4 regions of the Pseudomonas sp. NLJ1 genome follow, and region 1 is predicted to be linked to each of the others. Evidence: riboswitches for the same ligand, from Rfam matches in the RefSeq annotation. Region 1 holds a riboswitch; each other region holds the start of a gene.
What was found. A riboswitch is a leader RNA that binds a small molecule or an ion and turns the genes downstream of it on or off. The one in region 1 is predicted to bind cobalamin.
Positions count from the first base shown of each region.

Region 2: it holds a riboswitch for cobalamin, as region 1 does, so the genes downstream of both, cobW (cobalamin biosynthesis protein CobW) here and cobO (cob(I)yrinic acid a,c-diamide adenosyltransferase) in region 1, are expected to answer to the same signal.
Region 3: it holds a riboswitch for cobalamin, as region 1 does, so the genes downstream of both, R9B85_RS22050 (TonB-dependent receptor) here and cobO (cob(I)yrinic acid a,c-diamide adenosyltransferase) in region 1, are expected to answer to the same signal.
Region 4: it holds a riboswitch for cobalamin, as region 1 does, so the genes downstream of both, R9B85_RS22040 (ABC transporter substrate-binding protein) here and cobO (cob(I)yrinic acid a,c-diamide adenosyltransferase) in region 1, are expected to answer to the same signal.

Region 1 covers NZ_CP137735.1:4,119,386-4,124,123, reverse strand. The annotation lists gene bluB (5,6-dimethylbenzimidazole synthase) at 1-87, opposite strand, end outside; gene R9B85_RS18710 (cobyrinate a,c-diamide synthase) at 84-1,379, opposite strand; gene cobO (cob(I)yrinic acid a,c-diamide adenosyltransferase) at 1,376-1,987, opposite strand; cobalamin riboswitch at 2,108-2,327, opposite strand; gene R9B85_RS18700 (hypothetical protein) at 2,495-3,073, shown strand; gene R9B85_RS18695 (DUF3077 domain-containing protein) at 3,269-3,532, opposite strand; gene R9B85_RS18690 (hypothetical protein) at 3,836-4,093, opposite strand.
Region 2 covers NZ_CP137735.1:290,689-295,426, forward strand. The annotation lists gene cobN (cobaltochelatase subunit CobN) at 1-1,750, opposite strand, end outside; gene cobW (cobalamin biosynthesis protein CobW) at 1,754-2,821, opposite strand; cobalamin riboswitch at 2,922-3,134, opposite strand; gene R9B85_RS01300 (hypothetical protein) at 3,233-3,592, shown strand; partial or broken gene R9B85_RS01305 (AAA family ATPase) at 3,758-4,247, shown strand; gene R9B85_RS01310 (branched-chain amino acid aminotransferase) at 4,384-4,738, shown strand, end outside.
Region 3 covers NZ_CP137735.1:4,880,653-4,885,390, forward strand. The annotation lists gene R9B85_RS22050 (TonB-dependent receptor) at 1-1,374, opposite strand, end outside; cobalamin riboswitch at 1,484-1,692, opposite strand; gene nhaR (transcriptional activator NhaR) at 1,727-2,620, opposite strand; gene R9B85_RS22060 (hypothetical protein) at 2,754-2,993, shown strand; gene R9B85_RS22065 (TerC family protein) at 3,023-3,775, shown strand; gene R9B85_RS22070 (hypothetical protein) at 3,908-4,081, opposite strand; gene R9B85_RS22075 (peptidase C39 family protein) at 4,304-4,738, shown strand, end outside.
Region 4 covers NZ_CP137735.1:4,875,135-4,879,872, forward strand. The annotation lists gene R9B85_RS22025 (OprD family porin) at 1-230, opposite strand, end outside; gene R9B85_RS22030 (ABC transporter ATP-binding protein) at 247-1,035, opposite strand; gene R9B85_RS22035 (FecCD family ABC transporter permease) at 1,032-2,048, opposite strand; gene R9B85_RS22040 (ABC transporter substrate-binding protein) at 2,048-3,058, opposite strand; cobalamin riboswitch at 3,170-3,367, opposite strand; gene R9B85_RS22045 (DUF1624 domain-containing protein) at 3,396-4,562, opposite strand.

The sequences.
Region 1 (4,738 bases):
ACCGGCGAAGTGGCGCATGTCACGGCGTTCGCCGATGGCCCGGTAGATCGCGGCGCGCTCGACGTCGCTGTAGGCGTGCTCGCTCATGGTCGCAACAGCGCCGCCGCCGCATCTGGGTTGGAGGGGAAGTAGAAGTGCACGTAGGAAGCCGTCAGCCGACCCAGGCGGTACACCGCTTCGTTGCCACGCCCGCCGTTGGGGCTCAGGCCTCGGGCAATCGGCTCCAGTGCGGTACTGGTCAGCGAATGGTGATAGGTGTGCCCGCGCAAGGTGCCTTCCGGTAGTTCCACCGCCTGCAGCGCCAGGGCTGCCAGGCGCTTCTGCATGGTTGCTTCGCCGGGCAGCAGGCCGAGCAGTTCGGCACGCTCGCCGGCTACGTCAGTCAGGGCATCGAGCAGGTACAGCATGCCGCCGCACTCTGCCAGCAACGGTTTGCCCAAGGCGTGATGGGCGCGTATCGCCTCGCTCATCGGCGCATTGGCGGCCAGGGCGTGATGGTGCAGTTCGGGATAACCGCCCGGCAGGTACAGGCTGTCCACTGCTGGCAGCTCGCGGTCATGCAGCGGCGAGAAAAACTCCAGCTGTGCCCCCAGCTTGCGCAGCAGGTCGAGGTTGGCGCCATAGGTGAAGGCAAAGGCCTCGTCCCGCGCCACGCCAATGCGCACACCGGTCAACGAGGCAGCACTGGCTTGCGGTTCGGGTTCGGCAAAGGCCACTGGCGGCGGCAAGGCAGCATCGCAACTGGCACCAAGCGCCTCGGCAGCGGCATCCAGGCGCGCGTCCAGGTCGTTCAGTTCGCTGGCCTGGACCAGCCCCAGGTGGCGGCTGGGCAGCTCGATACCGCGCTCGCGGGACAAGCCCCCATACCAGCGCAGGCCTTCGGTCAGGCTGCCTTCCAGCAGTTGCGCATGGCGCAGGCTGCCAACCCGGTTGGCCAGCACACCGGCAAATGGCAGGTCCGCCTGGTAGCGCGCCAGGCCCAAGGCCAGGGCGCCGAAGGTCTGGGCCATGGCCGTGCCATCGATCACCGCCAGCACCGGCACGCCGAAGTGGCGCGCCAGGTCGGCGCTGGACGGCGTGCCGTCGAACAGCCCCATCACCCCTTCGATCAGGATCAGGTCGGCCTCGCCGGCGGCTTCCCACAGCAGGCGGCGGCTTTCCTCGGCGCCGATCATCCACAGGTCGAGCTGATACACCGGCGCGCCGCTGGCCCGCTCGAGGATCATCGGGTCGAGAAAGTCGGGCCCGCACTTGAACACCCGCACCTTGCGCCCGAGGTTGCGGTGCAGGCGGGCCAGGGCGGCGGTGACGGTGGTCTTGCCCTGGCCAGAGGCCGGTGCCGCGATCAGTACGGCGGGGCAATGGCGCGGCTGGCTCACAGCTCCACGCCCTTCTGTGCACGAATGCCGGCCTGGAACGCGTGCTTGAGCATGCCCATCTCGGTCACGGTGTCGGCCAGCTCGATCATCTCGGGTTTCGCGGCACGGCCAGTGACGATTACATGCTGCATCGGTGGGCGGGCCTGGATGTCGGACAGCACCTGATCAAGGTCGAGGTAGCCGTGCTTGAGGGCGATGTTCAGTTCATCGAGCACCACGAACTGCACGCTCGGGTCTTGCAGCAACTGGCGCGACACGGCCCAGGCCGCTTCGGCGGCGGCGATGTCGCGCTGGCGGTCCTGGGTTTCCCAGGTAAAGCCTTCGCCCATCACGTGGTAGCGCACCTGCTCGGGGAAGCGGCGGAAGAACAGCTCCTCGCCGGTGCTGTTGCGGCCTTTGATGAACTGCACCACACCGCACTGCATGCCATGGCCCAGGGCGCGAGCGAGCATACCGAAGGCCGAGCTGCTCTTGCCCTTGCCATTGCCGGTCAGCACCAGCAGCAGGCCGCATTCGTTGGGGGAATTGGCGATACGTTCGTCGATGATCGCCTTCTTGCGCTGCATGCGCGCCAGGTGGCGTTCGTCGCGTTCGGTGGATTCGCTCATCAGGGTTCTCCGCTGGCTGGCGCCACGGCAACGCGCGGCGACAGGTAAAAGGCGGGCAGACGGAGAACGCGCAGGGGCCGTGGCCGTACGCCACGGTGCACCGCGCATCACCCTCCGTGATGCCGTTGGCAGTATCAGGCCGGTCTCCGGGCTTGTGAGCGGGCCTTGGCCCAAGCCTGCGCGCCTTCCCGGGTGCTGGCACCCAGTGGCCCTGCGCGGCCGCGACTCACCTACCGTTGCGGGGGCAGCGCCGGAATCGCGCCATGCTGGCACCCACCGGCTTCCCAGTTTCACCCTGCCCAGACGGGGCTGGCAGGACACCTGAAACACGCGCGAAGGTTAGAGGGTTGCACCGGGAGCGTCAATCGAAGCGGGCTGCTTTGCAGTCGAACAGGCATCGCCCGGGTAATGGCCAATTCACCTGGTTGTGCCACACTGAATACAGTGATATCACATAGCCATTACTTTCAGCTGAACGCGACAACAACGATAACAGGAGAGCGCAGCATGCGAGGCCAGATCATCAACAACCCGCGTCTGGAGTTCCTCGCCCCGGCGCTGGAGCGCTGGGGCGACTGTATCGACCGCTTCAACCAGTTTGCCGGCGATGCCGAAGCACCTTATTGGCATGGTGCAGCCGCCAATACCGGCCTGCTTGCCGCAGCGGCGTGGCAGGCCGAACTGGCGGCGCTGCAGCAGTTTGCCGGCAAGAAGCAGCGCGACGAAGGCGAGTATGAAGGGCGCTGCGACCTGTCGATAAGCAGTGCCGATGAAGCGCTGTACCTCAGTGTCAGCCAGCGCTGGCCAAAAATCGCCCGGCTGGACATGGCCGACGCCCTGCAGCAGACCGCTGCCCTCGCGCGTCAGGTGGCCTACCCCAGCCAGTTGAAGGCCGGGGCGTTGTTCATCAGCCCGTGGAAGGCTGGCCAGCATGCCAGCCCCGAGGAACTGCAGGACCTGGTCGACGACCTGCAGAAACATACTGCCTGTGCCATCGCCTGGTACTTCCCGTATGCCTATCGCAAGTTGCACAACGAGCTGGGGCAGTATTTTCCGGGGGTGGCGTTGTTGCTCAAGCAGGCTTGAAGCAACTTCGGCTCAGGCCGGGGCCGGAACTCGTTTCGCAAGCGCGATATGGCTTCTGTGGGAGCGGGCGTGCCCGCGAAGAATTCAACGCGGTGGCTGGCACCGGCTACGCCGGTATTCGCGGGCGCGCCCGCTCCCACAGAGCCCCTGCTAAATCTTTCAGTTATATGCGGCCCCCTGCGCGCCCTTCAGGTCCTAACGCATCATGCCGAGTTCGGCATCATCCAGCAGCGCTTTGCCCAAGGCACAAAGGTAGTGCGCGGCCCAGATCAGCTTTGGCTTGTCTTCCATCAGGCCGTCGATGGTCAGATCCCGTGCATAGCCAATCAATTCCGAGGCTTGTTCGCGGGCGTTCTGGCAGGAGATGCCGGGTTCGATGCGGAACAGGGGGTGGGTCTGGTTTTCACCTTGAAAGAATATGGTTTTGCCGACTGTGCATTTCGTGTCTTCGGTGGTCATTTAGGGCTCCTGTCGTAGTGAAGCGACCACCGACCGCGGCTAAACAGTATGGTGGCAGCTGTACGTGGGTTAGCCGACCGGGACGTCAGGCACCCGGCGCACCCGCAGGTGCCCCACGCACAGCCGCCATGAGGCGCCAATGCCGATTGCTCGGTATTGCACGGCTGCGGTGTCTGACGATTTCGGGCGGCTAACCCGGTCATTGAAGGTCAACGACATGCCGAGACTAGAGACCGCATTTGGCACGCGCAACGGAGAATAGGCGTTGGGAGTATCTTTGGGAAACGGCCTACAAGAAAGGTGTTAAATCTGATTCTTGGGCCCGCCCCGCCACCTTGCAACTGGCACATTGAGCCACCACCAGACCTGCACGCTCTTGCTCTTGCTCTTGCTCTTGCTCTTGCTCTTGCTCTTGCTCTTGCTCTTGCTCTTGCTCTTGCTCTTGCTCTTGCTCTTGCTCTTGCTCTTGCTTTTGCTTTTGCTTTTGCTTTTGATCTTGATCTTGATCTTCGCGACTTCAGGAGGCCGAGCAGAGGTCTTGCGGAGGGAGGTGACGGGCATGGATGCCCGTCAAGCGCTGAGGCCCCATGGATGGGGCCTGCAGCGCGTACTCCCGGGAGCAAGACCGGCGCGAGGGAACCCCGGAGCGCAGCGTAGGGGCCGGATGATGGGAGCGCAGCGTTTTTTGGTTACTTTTTGTCGCGTTTGACAAAAAGTGACTCGCCGTAAGGGCGAAAAGGTGAGTATGAGTCGCCATCGTAAATGGACTATGCCCGATATCAAAACCAGTACTTTTCCGCTCTTTGCTCTTTGCTCTTTGCTCTTTGCTCTTTGCTCTTTGCTCTTTGCTTTCAAGCGTGGGCATCAACAACAAGGTCAACATTCATTTGCGAAGGTGGCGCTTAATCACCTTTCCGCCCTTACGGCGGGTCACTTTTTGTCAAACGCGACAAAAAGTAACCAAAAAACGCTGGCTCCTATCATCCGGCCCCTACGCTGCGCTCCGGGGTTCCCTCGCTACGGGCCTGCTCCCGGGAGTACGCGCTGCAGGCCCCATCCATGGGGCCTCAGCGCTTGACGGGCATCCATGCCCGTCACCTCCCTCCGCAGTCCCACCGCTCGGCCTCCTGAAGTCGCAATCTGCGGCGCCTGAACTATCGCGCGCTTAGAAGCAAAAGCAACGGCAACGACAACGACAACGACAAC
Region 2 (4,738 bases), 1.8 Mb from region 1:
ACGGGTAGATGTTCGGCAGCGGGCCGAGCAAGGCGTCCGGCCAGCACTGCGCCGACAACCCGACGCCCTTGCCGGGCAGCCATTCAAGGTTGCCGTGCTTGCCGACGTGGATCACCGCGTCGGCGGCAAAGGCATGGCGCAGCCAGAAGTGAAACGCCAGGTAGCCGTGCGGCGGCACCAGGTCGGGGTCGTGGTACACCGCGCTGGGGTCCACCTGGTAGCCCCGCGCCGGCTGAATGCCGACGAAGGTCAAGCCAAAGCGCAGGCCGGCCACCATCAACCGGCCACTGCGGTACATCGGGTCCTGCTGCGGCGGCCCCCAGCGCTCCAGCACGGCCTGGCGGTTGGCCTCTGGCAGGCGCTCGAAGGCGGCCTGGTAATCGGCCAGGCTCAGGCTCTGCGCGCAGGGGCGCAGGTCCAGTTGGTCGAGGTCGTTGGTCACGCCGCCGAGCAACTGGTGGATCAGTTGCGTGCCACTGCCCGGCAAATCGGCCAGCGGATAGCCTTGGGCCTGCAGGGCCTCGAGGATGTTCAGCGCGGCCGCTGGCGTATCCAGACCAACGCCGTTGCCAATGCGGCCATCCCGGGTCGGGTAGTTGGCCAGCACCAGGGCCACGCGCTTCTGCCCATTCGGCAGGCGCGCCAGCTCGACCCAGCGGCGAGCCAGCTCGGCGACAAAATCCATGCGCTCGGGGTGCGCGCGGTAGCAGACCACGTCAGACTGGCTGCGCTCGCTGCGCCACGCCATGTCCTTGAAACTGACCGGGCGGGTGATGATGCGCCCGTCCAGTTCGGGCAAGGCAATGTGCATGGCCAGGTCACGCGCCCCCAGGCCCTGCTCGCTGGCCTCCCAGCCGGGCTGGTTGTCTTGCGCGCAGATGGCCTGCAGTACCGGGATATCGCGACGGAACGGGCGCAGGTTGGGGCGCTCGGGGCTGGACAGGGCAAAGCCGGTGGTGTTGACCAGCACTTCGGCACCCACCTCGTCCAGCCAGGCTTCGACCTGCTCCAGGCAGGCGCTTTCCTTGAGGCTGGCCACGGCGATCGGCAACGGGTTGAGCCCGGCGGCCTGCAGGCGCTGGCAGAACACATCGATGAACGCGGTGTTGGCCGCCTGCAGATGGGAGCGGTAGAACAGCAGCGGCGCCACCGGCTGTTCGGGGTGCCACTGCGGGTACCAGTCCTCCAGCGTGGCGCTGCCCTTGGCCGGGTGATACACGGCGGTGCGCGGCAAAGGCTGCGGCTCGTCCCAGGCATAGTCGCGGCCCAGCCACTGGCTGGCCAGGCAGTTGAACAGGTTGATGGCGTTGGCCTTGCCGCCCTGGCGCAGGTAGTGCCAGAGGCGTTCGGCCTGCTCGCTGCTGACATTGCCCAGGCTGGTCAGCTCCGGGTCCGGACGGTCGTCGCCCGGCACCAGGATCAGCTGCACGCCACGGCCGGCCAGCTCGACCAGTTGCTCGACGCCATAGCGCCAGTAGCCTGCGCCACCGTGCAGCGACACCAGGATGACCTTGGCATGGCGCAGTACCTGGTCGACATACAGGTCGACCGAGGCATGGTTCTGTACCTGCATCGGGTTGGCCAGGCGCAGGCTGGGGTAATCGTCGGGCAATTGCTCGGCGGTGTCGGCGAGCAATGCCAGGTGCGAATCGCCGCTGCAGAGAATCACCAGCTCGGCGGGCGTCTGGCCGAGGTCGGCAATGCTGTCATCCGGCACGAAGCCGCCGGGCTGGGTCCGCAGCAGGTGCATGGGTCAGGCGCCCAGGGCCTGGCGCAGGCGCGCTTCCAGCTGGGCGGCATCGAGGTCCTGGCCGATCAGCACCAGGCGGGTGATGCGCGGCTCGTCGGCGCGCCAGGCGCGGTCGAAGTGCTTGTCGAAACGGGTACCCACGCCTTGCACCAGCAGGCGCATCGGCTTGCCGGGGATGGCCGCGAAGCCTTTTGCGCGCAGGATGCCGAACTCCACCACCAGCTGGGTCAGGGCGTCGAGCAGCAGGCTTTCGTCGGCTTCTGGCAGGTCGATGGAGATGGAGTCGAAGGCGTCGTGGTCATGATCGTCATGGTCATCGCCGTCATGGTGCGAATCATGGTGGGTACGGCGGCCATCGATGTGCGCCTCGGACTCGGCGCCCACGCCCAGCAGCACCTCCAGCGGCAGCTTACCGCTGCTGGCTTCGATCACCTTGACCGCCGGCGGCAGCTCTTCAGCCACCTCGGCGCGGACCTTGGCCAGCCCTTCGGCGTCGATCAGGTCGGCTTTGTTCAGCACCACCAGGTCGGCGCTGGCCAGCTGGTCGGCGAACAGTTCGTGCAGCGGTGATTCGTGGTCCAGGTTGGGGTCGAGCTTGCGTTGGGCATCGACCTGGTCCGGGTAGGCGGCGAAAGTGCCGGCGGCCACGGCCGGGCTGTCGACCACGGTGATCACCGCGTCGACGGTGCAGGCATTGCGGATTTCCGGCCACTGGAAGGCTTGTACCAGCGGTTTGGGCAGGGCCAGGCCGCTGGTTTCGATGAGGATATGGTCCAGGTCGCCACGGCGTGCCACCAGCTCGCGCATCACCGGGAAGAACTCTTCCTGCACGGTGCAGCACAGGCAGCCGTTGGCCAGCTCGTAGACGCGGCCGCTGGCTTCTTCTTCGGTGCAACCGATGCTGCACTGCTTGAGGATTTCGCCATCGATGCCCAACTCGCCGAACTCGTTGACGATCACCGCAATGCGGCGGCCCTGGGCGTTGTCGAGCATGTGGCGCAGCAAGGTAGTCTTGCCCGAGCCGAGGAAGCCGGTGACGATGGTGACGGGGAGCTTGGCCAGTGTTTTCATGTCGCATTGCCCTTGGCAGATTGGCGCGGGCATGCAGGACGACAGCCGCGGGCCATGCCGGCCGGGCTTGTTCGCCACCGGATCACCCCGCCCGGTTGAAAGTCGAAAACGTGACGAGGCAGGTCTCCTGGCTCGCACCGTTCCATGTGCCCGCTGGTGCAGCAGGCTGGCGGGATGACGCCTTCCCGCGCGCGGGCGCAGTGGCTGTGTCGATCCGTTGTCGGTGCTTACAGTTGCGGGGGCAGCCGCGGCTTGTACCGCGTTCCCGTCTTAGCTTCGGCCTGGCCGAAGAACCTCGAAGTGGCAAGGCTACGCAGTGGCTGGCGGGTGGTCAACCATTGCTGTCGGGCTGGCCGACAACAAGTGGCGCAACTGCGTTACAGTGGTGGCTTTGAGCAGCGAGGCCCACCGGTGAAACCCCTGAACAAGCGCGATATGGCACGCCTGGAGCGTGAACTGGTGGTTTGCCTGACCGAAGCCTGCGAAACCGCCAAGGCCGAGATCGTCGGTTTCAGCTGGCTTACCCACCGTCTCGCGCCCGAGGATTTTCCGGCCAGCCTGCGTATTACCTGGGTGTTCGAGCGAGAGGCCGACAAGGCCGCCGCCGTGGCGGGCGACGCGAAGGTGCGCATGCTGGCGCTGACGGGCCTTGCACTGGAGCAGGCCGGCATTCAGCTGGATCATCCGGCCTGGCATGTGCGGTTTGACAGTGAAGAGGCTTGCCAGCAGAGCCACGGGGGTGACTGGAGCAAGCGCTTGATGGGGCGCTGAACCAGGGGCATGCGCGGTCCTACAGGTCCAGCGCACACCTTAAGGGTGCCGCCGGCAATGTGGGAGCGGGTTCACCCGCGAACACGGGCGAAGCCCGTGCCATCCACCGCGTCGCCTGTTTCGCGGGTGAACCCGCTCCCACAGGGCCCGCGGCGCACTCGTGGAACCAGCCTGGGCTTGCAGGCCTATGGCGGCAACTACAGCTTCTATTCGGCCCAGAAAGCCAGCCAGACGGCGCTGGCCCAACAGCAACTTGCCAGGCTGAAACAGCAGCAGCAACGCCAGGCGCGCGAACTGCAGCGCACTACCAGGCCACACCAGCGTGCTCGATCACCTGCGCCAGGCAAACCCGACACTGGCCCAGGGCGACTTGCGCAGCCGCCTGGCACAACTGGGCCTGGATGCGGCCCGCATCGAACTGCCCAGCGGCCTGCTAAGCGGCGGTGAGCGGATGAAGGCAGCACTGGCCGCCGTGCTGTACCGCGAACGGCCACTCGACCTGTTGCTGCTGGACGAACCCGGCAACCACCTGGACCTGCCGTCGCTGGCCGCACTGGAACACATGCTCGGGCAGTTTCGCGGGGCGCTGGTGGTGGCGTCCCACGACCAGGTACTGCTCGACCAGCTGGCGCTGGACGAGTACCTGCACCTGTAGAAGCTGCAATGAATGCATTGCAGGCTATCAATTCGTGACTGGCCGTTCCCGATCTGCCACGGATGTATTATGGTGGCGTGGTGCGCATATAACAGCAGCCCGAGCAATCGGGCACTTGCAAGACAATGAGGGTGTCATGAGCAACGAAAGCATTAATTGGGACAAGCTCGGTTTCGACTACATCAAGACCGACAAACGCTACCTGTCCGTATGGCGCAATGGCGAGTGGGACAAAGGCACCCTGACCGAAGACAACGTACTGCACATCAGTGAAGGCTCCACGGCCCTGCACTACGGCCAGCAGTGCTTCGAAGGCCTCAAGGCCTACCGTTGCAAGGACGGTTCGATCAACCTGTTCCGCCCGGACCAGAACGCCGCCCGCATGCAGCGCAGCTGCGCCCGCCTGCTGATGCCGCAGGTGCCGACCGATGTGTTCATCGAGGCGTGCAAGCAAGTGGTCAAGGCCAACGAGAAGTTCGTACCACCGCATG
Region 3 (4,738 bases), 760 kb from region 1:
GTCGGTGGTCAGCCTCTCCTGGACGATGTGGTTCTGGTCGCGGCGTACACCGGTGACCAGTGACAGGCGATCGCTCAACTGCAGACGGTTTTCGGCGAACAGGGCAAAGGTGTGGGTGCTGGACAGGGTTTGCGGGCGCAGTGGCGAGGCGCTGTGGAACCAACCTGGTTGCGGTTGCCACGGGTCGACGTAGTCGCCGCCCACATCGTTGTAGGGCGCGTTGCTGTCGACGTTGAAGCGGACCTTGTTGTACTCGGCGCCGACCACGGTCTTGCTGGCCAGACCGAACAGTGTGTGGTCGAGGGTGAAGGCCTGGCGATCGCCGAACTGTTCCTGGTTGTGCTTGATCTGCAGGTAGCTGCCACGCAGCAGTTGCTGGCGCCCTGCATCCCAGCTGTAGTCCTCGGCATTGCGCCAGTGACGGCGGCTCTTGATGTAGTACAGCTGGTTGCTGGCGCTGAGGTGGTCGTTCAACGTCCAGTCGGTGTTCAGGCGGGTCCATTCATCGACGTAATGCTGCACGTCGTTCTGCACGTTGTAGTTCTTGTCGCGCAGGCTGCTGCGGTAGCGGCCGTCGATCAGCGGGGTGCCGTAATAGTTGGCAGGCTGCGCATCGCCACGGTCGTGGGCGAGGGTGAAGCTGAGGTCGTCGCTGGCATCGAAGCGCAGTGCGGCGCTCAACGCCAGGCTGCGCGACGGCGTGCGGTCGACCCAGCCGTTACCGGCTTGCTGGTTCAGGGCCAGGCGGTAGCTCAGGCGCTCGCCAAGGCTGCCGCCGCTGTCCAGGCCGAGCTGCTGGCGGTCCCACGAACCGTAGCCCAGGCGCAGGTGGTTGCGCACCTCGCCGGCAAACGGCTTTTTCGGGACCACGTTGACCACCGCACCGGTGGCCCCTTCGCCATACAGCACCGAGGCCGGGCCGCGAATCACATCGATGCGCTCGACCATCCACGGGTCGATCGGGAACGTCTGGGTGCCGGCACCAGTGTACAGGCGTGCGCCGTCGAACAAGGTCATCACCGAGTTGTGCCCGGTAAAGCCGCGGGCGGACAGGCCCGTGCCGCCGTCGCCCGGGGAGCCGATGTAGCTGATGCCCGGTGAGCGGGTCACCGCGTCCTGCACGGTGAGGTTGTTGCGCTGCTGGATCTCCTCGGCGCTGATGCTACTGGTGCTGGCCGGTGTCTCCAGGGCGCTCAGGCCCAGGCGCGAGCCAGCCTGGGTCGGGGTGGCCAGGTCGATGGCGTGGCTGTCGAAGGTGTCGGTGATGGCCGTTGAGGGCAGGGCCAATGGTTGTCGGTCGAGGTCATCGGCCAGGGCCGGCAGGGAAACGGCCAGGCAGGCCGCCAGGGGGTGAAGCTTGAAGATACGGGACATGTCGTTCCACTACTGCAGGAATGAATGGATCCCGGTGGAAAACACGCAAAGGCACACCGTGCACGCAGGCGCGCGCACCGATACCGGCCTGCGCCCGCCCACCGCGGGTTGCCAAGTGAAGCTCCAGGCCGGTCTCCGGGCTTGCGAGGGGCATGAAACCTTCACCTTCCCATGCAGGTGCACAGTGGTATCTCGAAGGGTTCGCTCGCTTACCGTTGCGGGGGCAGCGCCGGACTTGTCGTGGGGTAACACGACGCACCGGCTTCCCGTTTCACCCTGCGCGCGGCGGCGCAGGGCACCTGAAACTGGCAGGCATATGACCATTGAAATGCGGGGGCGTCAAATCTGCCCTCTACCAATGAAACAACTCCCGTCGCGCCCCCTCGGTAATCGCCACGATCCCCGGGTGCTTGACCTTGCGTTCTACCGAAATGGCATAGAACGACTCGTGCACCGCGTCGGTCTGCCCGATCAGCTCCACGCCGTACTGGCGGCACACTTCCTCGGCGATCACGCTGGGCGCTACGAAGATGCCGCTGCCCGACTGCCCGAATGCCTGCATCAAGGCACTGTCATCGAACTCGCCCACGATCCGTGGCTGCACCTGCTGTTCACCCAGCCAGCGCAGCAGGCGGCTGCGTACCACGGTTTCCTGCCCGGGGATAAGCAATGGCGCATCCTGCAGGCAGGCGGGGAAGGGGCCTTCCAGGCGTTGTGCCAGCGCCAGGGTGGCGAAGAAGCTCAACCCGCATTCCCCCAGTTTCTGGCTATAACCTTTGATGTCCAGGTGGCTGGGCATGGGGCTGTCGGAAATCACCAGGTCCAGGCGCTGGATCGCCAGGTCGGCCAGCAGCCGTTCGAGCTTGTCTTCGCGGCAGTTGATGCGCAGCACCTCGTCCAGCTCCATGGTCGGTGCCAGCAGGCGGTAGACGATGGACTTGGGCACCACGTCCGCCACACCCACGCGGAACAGGATCTGTTCCTGCGGACCGGCCCGCAGCATGGCCTCCAGCTCGCTACCCAGCTGGAACATCTGCTCGGCATAGATCAGCGTCTGGCGCCCTGTTTCGGTCAGCTCCAGCTGGCGCCCCACGCGCTGGAACAACTCCAGGCCGTAGGTCTGTTCGAACAGGCTGATCTGCCCGCTGATGGTTTGCGGGGTGAGGTTCAACTGTTCGCTGGCGCGGGCGATGCTGCCGGTCTTGGCCACGGCCCAGAAGTAGTGCAACTGCCGATAGTTGAGCATCGGTATGTTTCCGGATTCGTAAAACCCGAAGTATAACCGCTGAAAAAACGAATTTTCCTGATGTATTACGCTCTTTAGAATGCGGCTCCATCAGGCGCCGTGCGCGCCGCCGGAATATGAAAGCGAGGAACCCATGCTGCAACTCAAATCCATCGGCACGCCGCTGGTGCTGGCCTTGGCCCTGTTCACCCTGGCCGGTTGCGAGCAGGCCGAGAAATCCGCCCAGCAGATGCTCGACCAGGCCGCACAGTCGGCCAAGCAGGCCATCGACGACACCAACAAGGCTGCACAGCAGGCGTTGAGCGAGGCCATCGGCAACGAAGGGCACAAGCCCAAGGACGCCGACAAGAAAGAAGACACCCAGGAAATCTGACCCCCAACCGCTGCTGCAGGATTTGAACAATGGAATATTTGCTGGAACTCGTCGCTAGCCCTACCGCCTGGGTTGCCTTGGCTACGCTGGTGGCCATGGAAGTCGTACTGGGCATCGACAACCTGATCTTCATCTCCATCCTGACCAACAAGCTGCCGCTGGAGTATCGCTCCAAGGCGCGCCGTATCGGTATCAGCATGGCCTTGGTCATGCGCCTGGCCTTGCTCAGCACGGTGGCCTGGATCGTCCAGCTGACCGACCCGGTGTTCGAGGTGTTCGGCAATGCCTTCTCCTGGAAGGACGTGATCCTGATTGCCGGTGGCCTGTTCCTGCTGTGGAAGGCGACCAAGGAAATCCACGAGAACGTCGACCCGCACGGTGCCAAGGAAGAAGCCAAGGTATCGTCGACGGTTACCCTGGGCTTTGCTGCGGCGATCTTCCAGATCCTGTTGCTGGACATCGTGTTCTCGGTTGACAGCATCATCACCGCCGTGGGCATGACCGAGCACCTGCCGATCATGATCATCGCCGTTATCACTGCCGTGATCGTCATGATGGTGGCCGCCGACCCGTTGGCCAACTTCATCAACGACAACCCGACCGTGGTGATGCTGGCCCTGGGCTTCCTGATCATGATCGGCATGACGCTGATCGCCGAAGGTTTTGGCGCCCATGTACCGAAGGGTTATGTGTACGCAGCCATGGCCTTCTCGACGGCGATCGAGATCCTCAACATCCTCGCCCGTCGGGCGCGCTTGAAGCGTGAGGCGGCAGAGGGTTGATGTAAAAAAGCGGGGCGCTTGCGCCCCGTTCGCGGGTGAACCCGCTCCCACAGATAACTCGCCGCTTCTGAAAGCAGTGGAGGATCTTGTGGGAGCGGGTTCACCCGCGAATGGGCCTCGAAACTTCTGAAATCAGTGCACCCCGGCATGCCGCCGCGCCCGGCGCACAGGCTGTGGCTTGGCGGGGGCCTGCGGTGGCAGGTGGTGGGAATGACGCCGCACGATACGCAGTACGCCCCACAGCATGGCGGCTGCAACGCTCAGCCACATGCCCACCAGCATGAGGATTGCCATGGTCAGGCTCATTTGTGCCTCCATCTCTATGGGCCGCGCTCGGTCGCCGACGCTGGCCCTCCAGACACTGCTTTAGTCTAGCCCTTCGCCTGTGACGTTCCATTGACCAAAGGTCTATCGCTTGGTCCGATTTGGCACTAGCCGGTGTCGGACTATACCCGCGCCGCTGTCCGACCTATGATCGTTGGCCAGAGCCGGGCGCTGCCTGCCTGGCGTTGAAGCAAGCGAGTGTCCATGCAGCAACTTTCCTTCAAGACCATCCCTCGTCGGCTGCTGGCTGCCTGCCTGGTAGCGGCCAGCCTGGCCGGTTGTGCCGGCGCCCCCTCCGCCAACCTCAAAGGCCTGCCACAGCGGGTCGAGATCAGCAGCGTACCGTTCTACCGTGGCAACGCCAACCACAGCGGGGCCATGGCATTGGCGGCGGTGCTGTCGCAACAGGGGGCTCCGATCACGCCGGGGCTGCTGGACAAGCCGCTGAACCTGCCCCAGGGCGCCGAGGTGCTGGACACGGGCATCCCCCGGGTAGCGCGCGACTACGGCATGGTGGTGTATCCGCTGGACAAGCAACTGGACGCGCTGTTGACCCAGGTGGCGGCGGGCAACCCAGTACTGCTGCGTTACGAGGATGGTTCGGCCTGGTGGAGCGAGCCACGCTATGCCGTGCTGATC
Region 4 (4,738 bases), 760 kb from region 1:
TAGGCCCATTCCTCGGCCTTGCCGCTGCGTTCATTGCGCGGCTTGTAAGCGTTGCGCCCGGCACTGTTGCGCCCGCCATGCTTGTAGTCGCGTTGGTCGAATACGCTGCGGTTGAGCAGGCTCCAGCGGCCATCTTCGACAAAACCGTTGCTTTGCGACTGGGCGGAGTCGGCCAGCGCTGGGGGCGCGAGCAGGGCGCTGGCAAGCAGCAGGGCGACAGGGCGCGGCATGGGCAGAACTTCCTGTTCAGGGGGCGCGAAAACGCAGGATGCGCGCGCCGTCGAAGGGGTCGATGAGGTAGTGGGCGTGCACGCCGAAGGTGTTCAGCAGGCGCTCGGGGGTGAGCACCTCGAGCGGTTTGCCCAAGGCGACCAGGCGGCCCTTGTCGAGCACCGCCACGCGGTCGCAGGTGAGCGCCTGGTTGAGGTCGTGCAGGGCCACCAGGCTGGTCACCGGCAGGGCCTGCACCTGTTGCAACAGGCTCAGCTGGTGCTGGATATCCAGGTGGTTGGTCGGCTCGTCCAGCAGCAGCACCTGCGGCCGCTGTGCCAGGGCACGGGCGATGTGCACGCGCTGGCGCTCGCCACCGGACAGCGACCCCCACAGGCGTGCGCGCAGGTGCAGGGCATCGAGGTCGGCCAGGGCCTGCTCGACGATTGCGTGGTCTTCCCGGGAGAATGGCGCCAGCGCCGACAGCCAGGGTGTGCGGCCCAGGGCAACGGCGTCGAACACGCTGATCGCATCGAGGGTGTCGGCCTGCTGTTCGACCAGCGCCAGGGCCTGGGCGACACGGCGGCGGGGCAACCGTGCCAGCGGTTCGCCCTGCAACTGCACGCTGCCGCTGCCTGGCTTGCGCAGCCCGGCCAGCACTTTCAGCAGCGAGGATTTGCCCGAGCCGTTGGGGCCGACGATGCCCAGGGTTTCACCGGCGACAACGCTCAGCTCGATAGCGCTGAGCACGGTGTTGCCGGCCAGTTGCAGCCCCAGGTCGTGGCAACTCAAGGGGGCCATCCGTACCGCCGTCATGACCGTCATGGGTGCCCCCGGCGGCTGACCAGGATCAGCGCGAAGACCGGTGCGCCAAGCAGCGCGGTGACCACGCCAACGGGGATCACCTGGCCAGGGATCAAGGTGCGCGACAGGATGTCGGCGGCAATCAGGAACAGGGCCCCGCCCAGTGCGCTGGCGGGCAGCAGGCGGCTGTGCCCGGGGCCGAGCAGCAGGCGCAGGGCATGGGGGATCACCAGCCCGACAAAACCGATGGCGCCGACGACGGACACCATCACGGCGGTCACCAGTGCCGCGCAGCTGATCAGCAGCAACTGGGTACGCCGCACCGGGATGCCCAGCGACGCCGCCGAGTCGGCACCGAAGGTGAAGGCATCCAGGGCACGGCGATGCCACAGGCACACCAACAGCCCGAACAGTACAACTGGCACGGCCAGCCACACCGAAGGCCAACGTACGCCACTGAGGTTGCCCAGCAGCCAGAACAGGATGCCGCGCGCCTGCTCGGCAGTAGCCGACATGGTGATGAGGAAGGCGGTAAGGGCGTTGAACAGTTGCGAGCCGGCGATCCCGGCAAGGATCACCTGGGCGTTGTTGTTGCTGGGGCCGGCTGCCCTGGACAGCACCAGTACCAGAGCGAACGCTGCCAGGGCGCCGATGAAGGCGCCGCCGGACATGCTCAGCGCCAGGCTGCCGAAGCCCAGCAGGCCGACCAGCACCGCACCGGTCGAGGCGCCTGCAGACAACCCCAGCAGGTAAGGCTCGGCCAACGGATTGCGCAACAGTGCCTGCAGGATCACGCCGCAGGTGGCAAGGCCTGCGCCGCAGGCCGCAGCGACCAGGGTGCGGGGCAGGCGGTAGTTCCAGACGATGCCGGCGTCGATCAGGTCGACCGGATAGCCGGCCTGCCACAGGTGGTTGGCCAGCACCTGGCCGACCACGCCGGGCGCCAGGTTGGTTTCACCGATGGCAGTGCCGGCCAGCAGGGCTGCCAACAGGGCGGCCAGGGCAACGGCGATGCAGGGTAGCAGGCGCATCATCATTGGGCTGCTTTGCCGCTGGCGAAGGCGGCGGCCAGCGTCTGCACGCCGCTGAACAAGCGAATGCCGGCCTGCATGGCGTCGGCGTCGAGGATGACGATGCGATCGTGCTTCACCGCGTCCATGTTGCGCGTTACCGGGTCGCTACGCAGGAATGCCAGCTTCTTCTGGTAGTCATCGGCGGGGTAGCGGCGGCGGTCCATGCGGGCAATGATCAGCCACGAGGGGTTGGCCTTGGCCAGGGTTTCCCAGCCTACGGTCGGCCACTCTTCGCTGGACTCGACCACGTTGCGCACGCCGAGGGTACGCAGCATGAAGTCGGCGACCCCCTGGCGGCCCGCCACGTAGGGGTCGATGTGCAGGTCGGCGCTGGAGAACCAGAACAGCGCCGAGGTGGCGGACAGGTCCTTGCCGGCCAGTTGCGCCCTGGCACTGTCCAGGCGGCCTTGGAGCTCGGCATTCAGGGCCGAGCCACGGTCCTGCACGTCGAAGATTGCCGCCAGCTGGCTGACGCTCTTGTAGATGGTGTCGACCTGGAACGCCTGCAGGCGGGTGCCATCGGCGCCCACCAGGTTGTCCTTGCCTTCGCAGTCTGACGGCAGCAGGTAGGTGGGGATGCCCAGTTCATCGAACTGCTCGCGGGTGCCGACCACGCCCTGGGCACCGACCATCCATTCGAACTGCACTGTCACCAGTTGCGGGCGCTTGCCCACTACCGCCTCGAAGCTGGGCTCGTTGTCGGCCAGGCGCGGCACCTTGGCGTTCTGCACCTGGTACTCGGGCAGCACGTTGTTGAACCACAGCGAGGTGGCAGCCAGTTTGTCGCCCAGCCCCAGCGCGTAGAGCAGCTCGGTACTGGCCTGGCCAATGGTGACCGTGCGTTGCGGCGCCTGGGCGAAGGTTTGCGGCTTGCCGCAGTTGTCCAGCGTCAGCGGGTAATGGGTGGCAGCAGCCTGGGCCAGGCCGGTGAGGCCCAGGCCGGCGAGCAGGGTGGCAAAACGGGGCAGCATGCTGGGCGATCTCCTATCGGACAGTTCGGGTGAGGAACGCACGGACAGGCATCGCCGAGCCCCCGCTGGCCGAAGGGGCAACACTGATGGCCAATCCCGGACACCCCGCCGGTTGGTGAATGTAGGCCGGCAGGTCTCCTGACTGGTGCGTCATCGCCTGGCTCCGGCCTTCCCGGGTTCGTGGCCCAGTGGCATCGATGGAGCAGGCTCGGCACCTACAGTTGCGGGGGCAGTTCCGTTTGGCCCGAATTGGCGGGCCTGGGATTCCCTATTGTTTCCGTGGTGGAAACCGGCGGCCGGCATGGTAGACCATCGTGCCGCCGGGTGAAAACGCTTTTCAGAAGTACTTCAGCCAGGTGATGTCGCGCCGCCGCGCCTTCAGGCGGGCGAACCAGCGCACCGGCAGGTACAGCGAAACCGCGAGCAGCACTGCCGCCAGCCACACCGCGGCAATGCCGTCGAAGCCGAAGTAGTCACCATGGTTGCGGCCGAACAGCGCCAGGCTGGCCAGATACAGCAGCTTCAGCACATACAGGTGCAGCAGGTAGAAGAACATCGGTGCCGCACCGAACACCGCCAGGGCACTGATCCAGCGGGCCTGGCCGGCACGTTCGAAGGCGCGCAGCAACATCAGGCCACAGCCCAGGGTCAGCGCCAGGAACAGCAGCGACGGCGGGTACTTGGTGATGTTCAAGAAGCTCATCAGGGTTTGCGTGACGCTCGGGTAAGTGCTCCACGGCGCCTCGCCGTAGCCGTTGACCAGGCGCAGCACGACAAAGCCCAGCAGCGCGATCAGCCCGGCCAGCAGCAGGCGATGCTGGCGTTGGCCGGCCTCGCTGCCACGGGCGAACCAGGGGCCCAGGCCGTAGCCTAGGGCGATGACGCCGATCCACGGCAGTACCGGGTAGGAGGTGCGCAGGCGCAGGCTTTCGGAGAACTCCAGCCAGCCCCGGTCATGCAGGATTGCCCACGGCACATGCAGGGCGGATTCGGCGCCAAAGTGCAGGCCATCGAGCAGGTTGTGGCCGGCGATGATGATTGCGCCCAGGGCGATCAGGGCGGCACGTGGCAGCCACACCAGCAGCGACAGGGCGATCATGCTCACGCCGATGGCCCAGATCACTTGCAGGTAGATGACGCTGGGTGGCAGCTGGAAGGTCCACGCGAAGTTGACCAGGGTGAATTCCAGCGCCACCAGGAACAGCCCGCGCTTGAACAGGAACGCCGCGACATCGCTGCGGCCCTGGTGTTTCTCGCCGTACAGCCAGGCCGACAGGCCGGTCAGCATGACGAACACCGGCGCGCACAGGTGGGCCAGGGTGCGGCTGAAGAACAGCGACGGCTCGGTGGCGTCGATGGCCATAGGGTCGCTGACCTGGCGGTGCAGAAAGAAGGTTTCACGGACGTGGTCCAGGAGCATGAACAGGATCACCAGGCCGCGCAGGGCATCGATGCTCTGCAGGCGCTGGGTGAGCAGGGTGGGGGTGGCGCTGGCGCTTGTCATGGGAGGTCGCTGTTAGGAATCGATGTCAACTGAAACGTTATCTTATAACTAAATTATCCCGGAGAGGTAGATGTTTTTGTGCTGCCTGTGCCGGCCTCTTCGCGGGTAAACCCGCTCCCACAGGTACGTCACCGTATTCGAATTCTGTGATATCCCTGTGGGAGCGGGTTCACCCG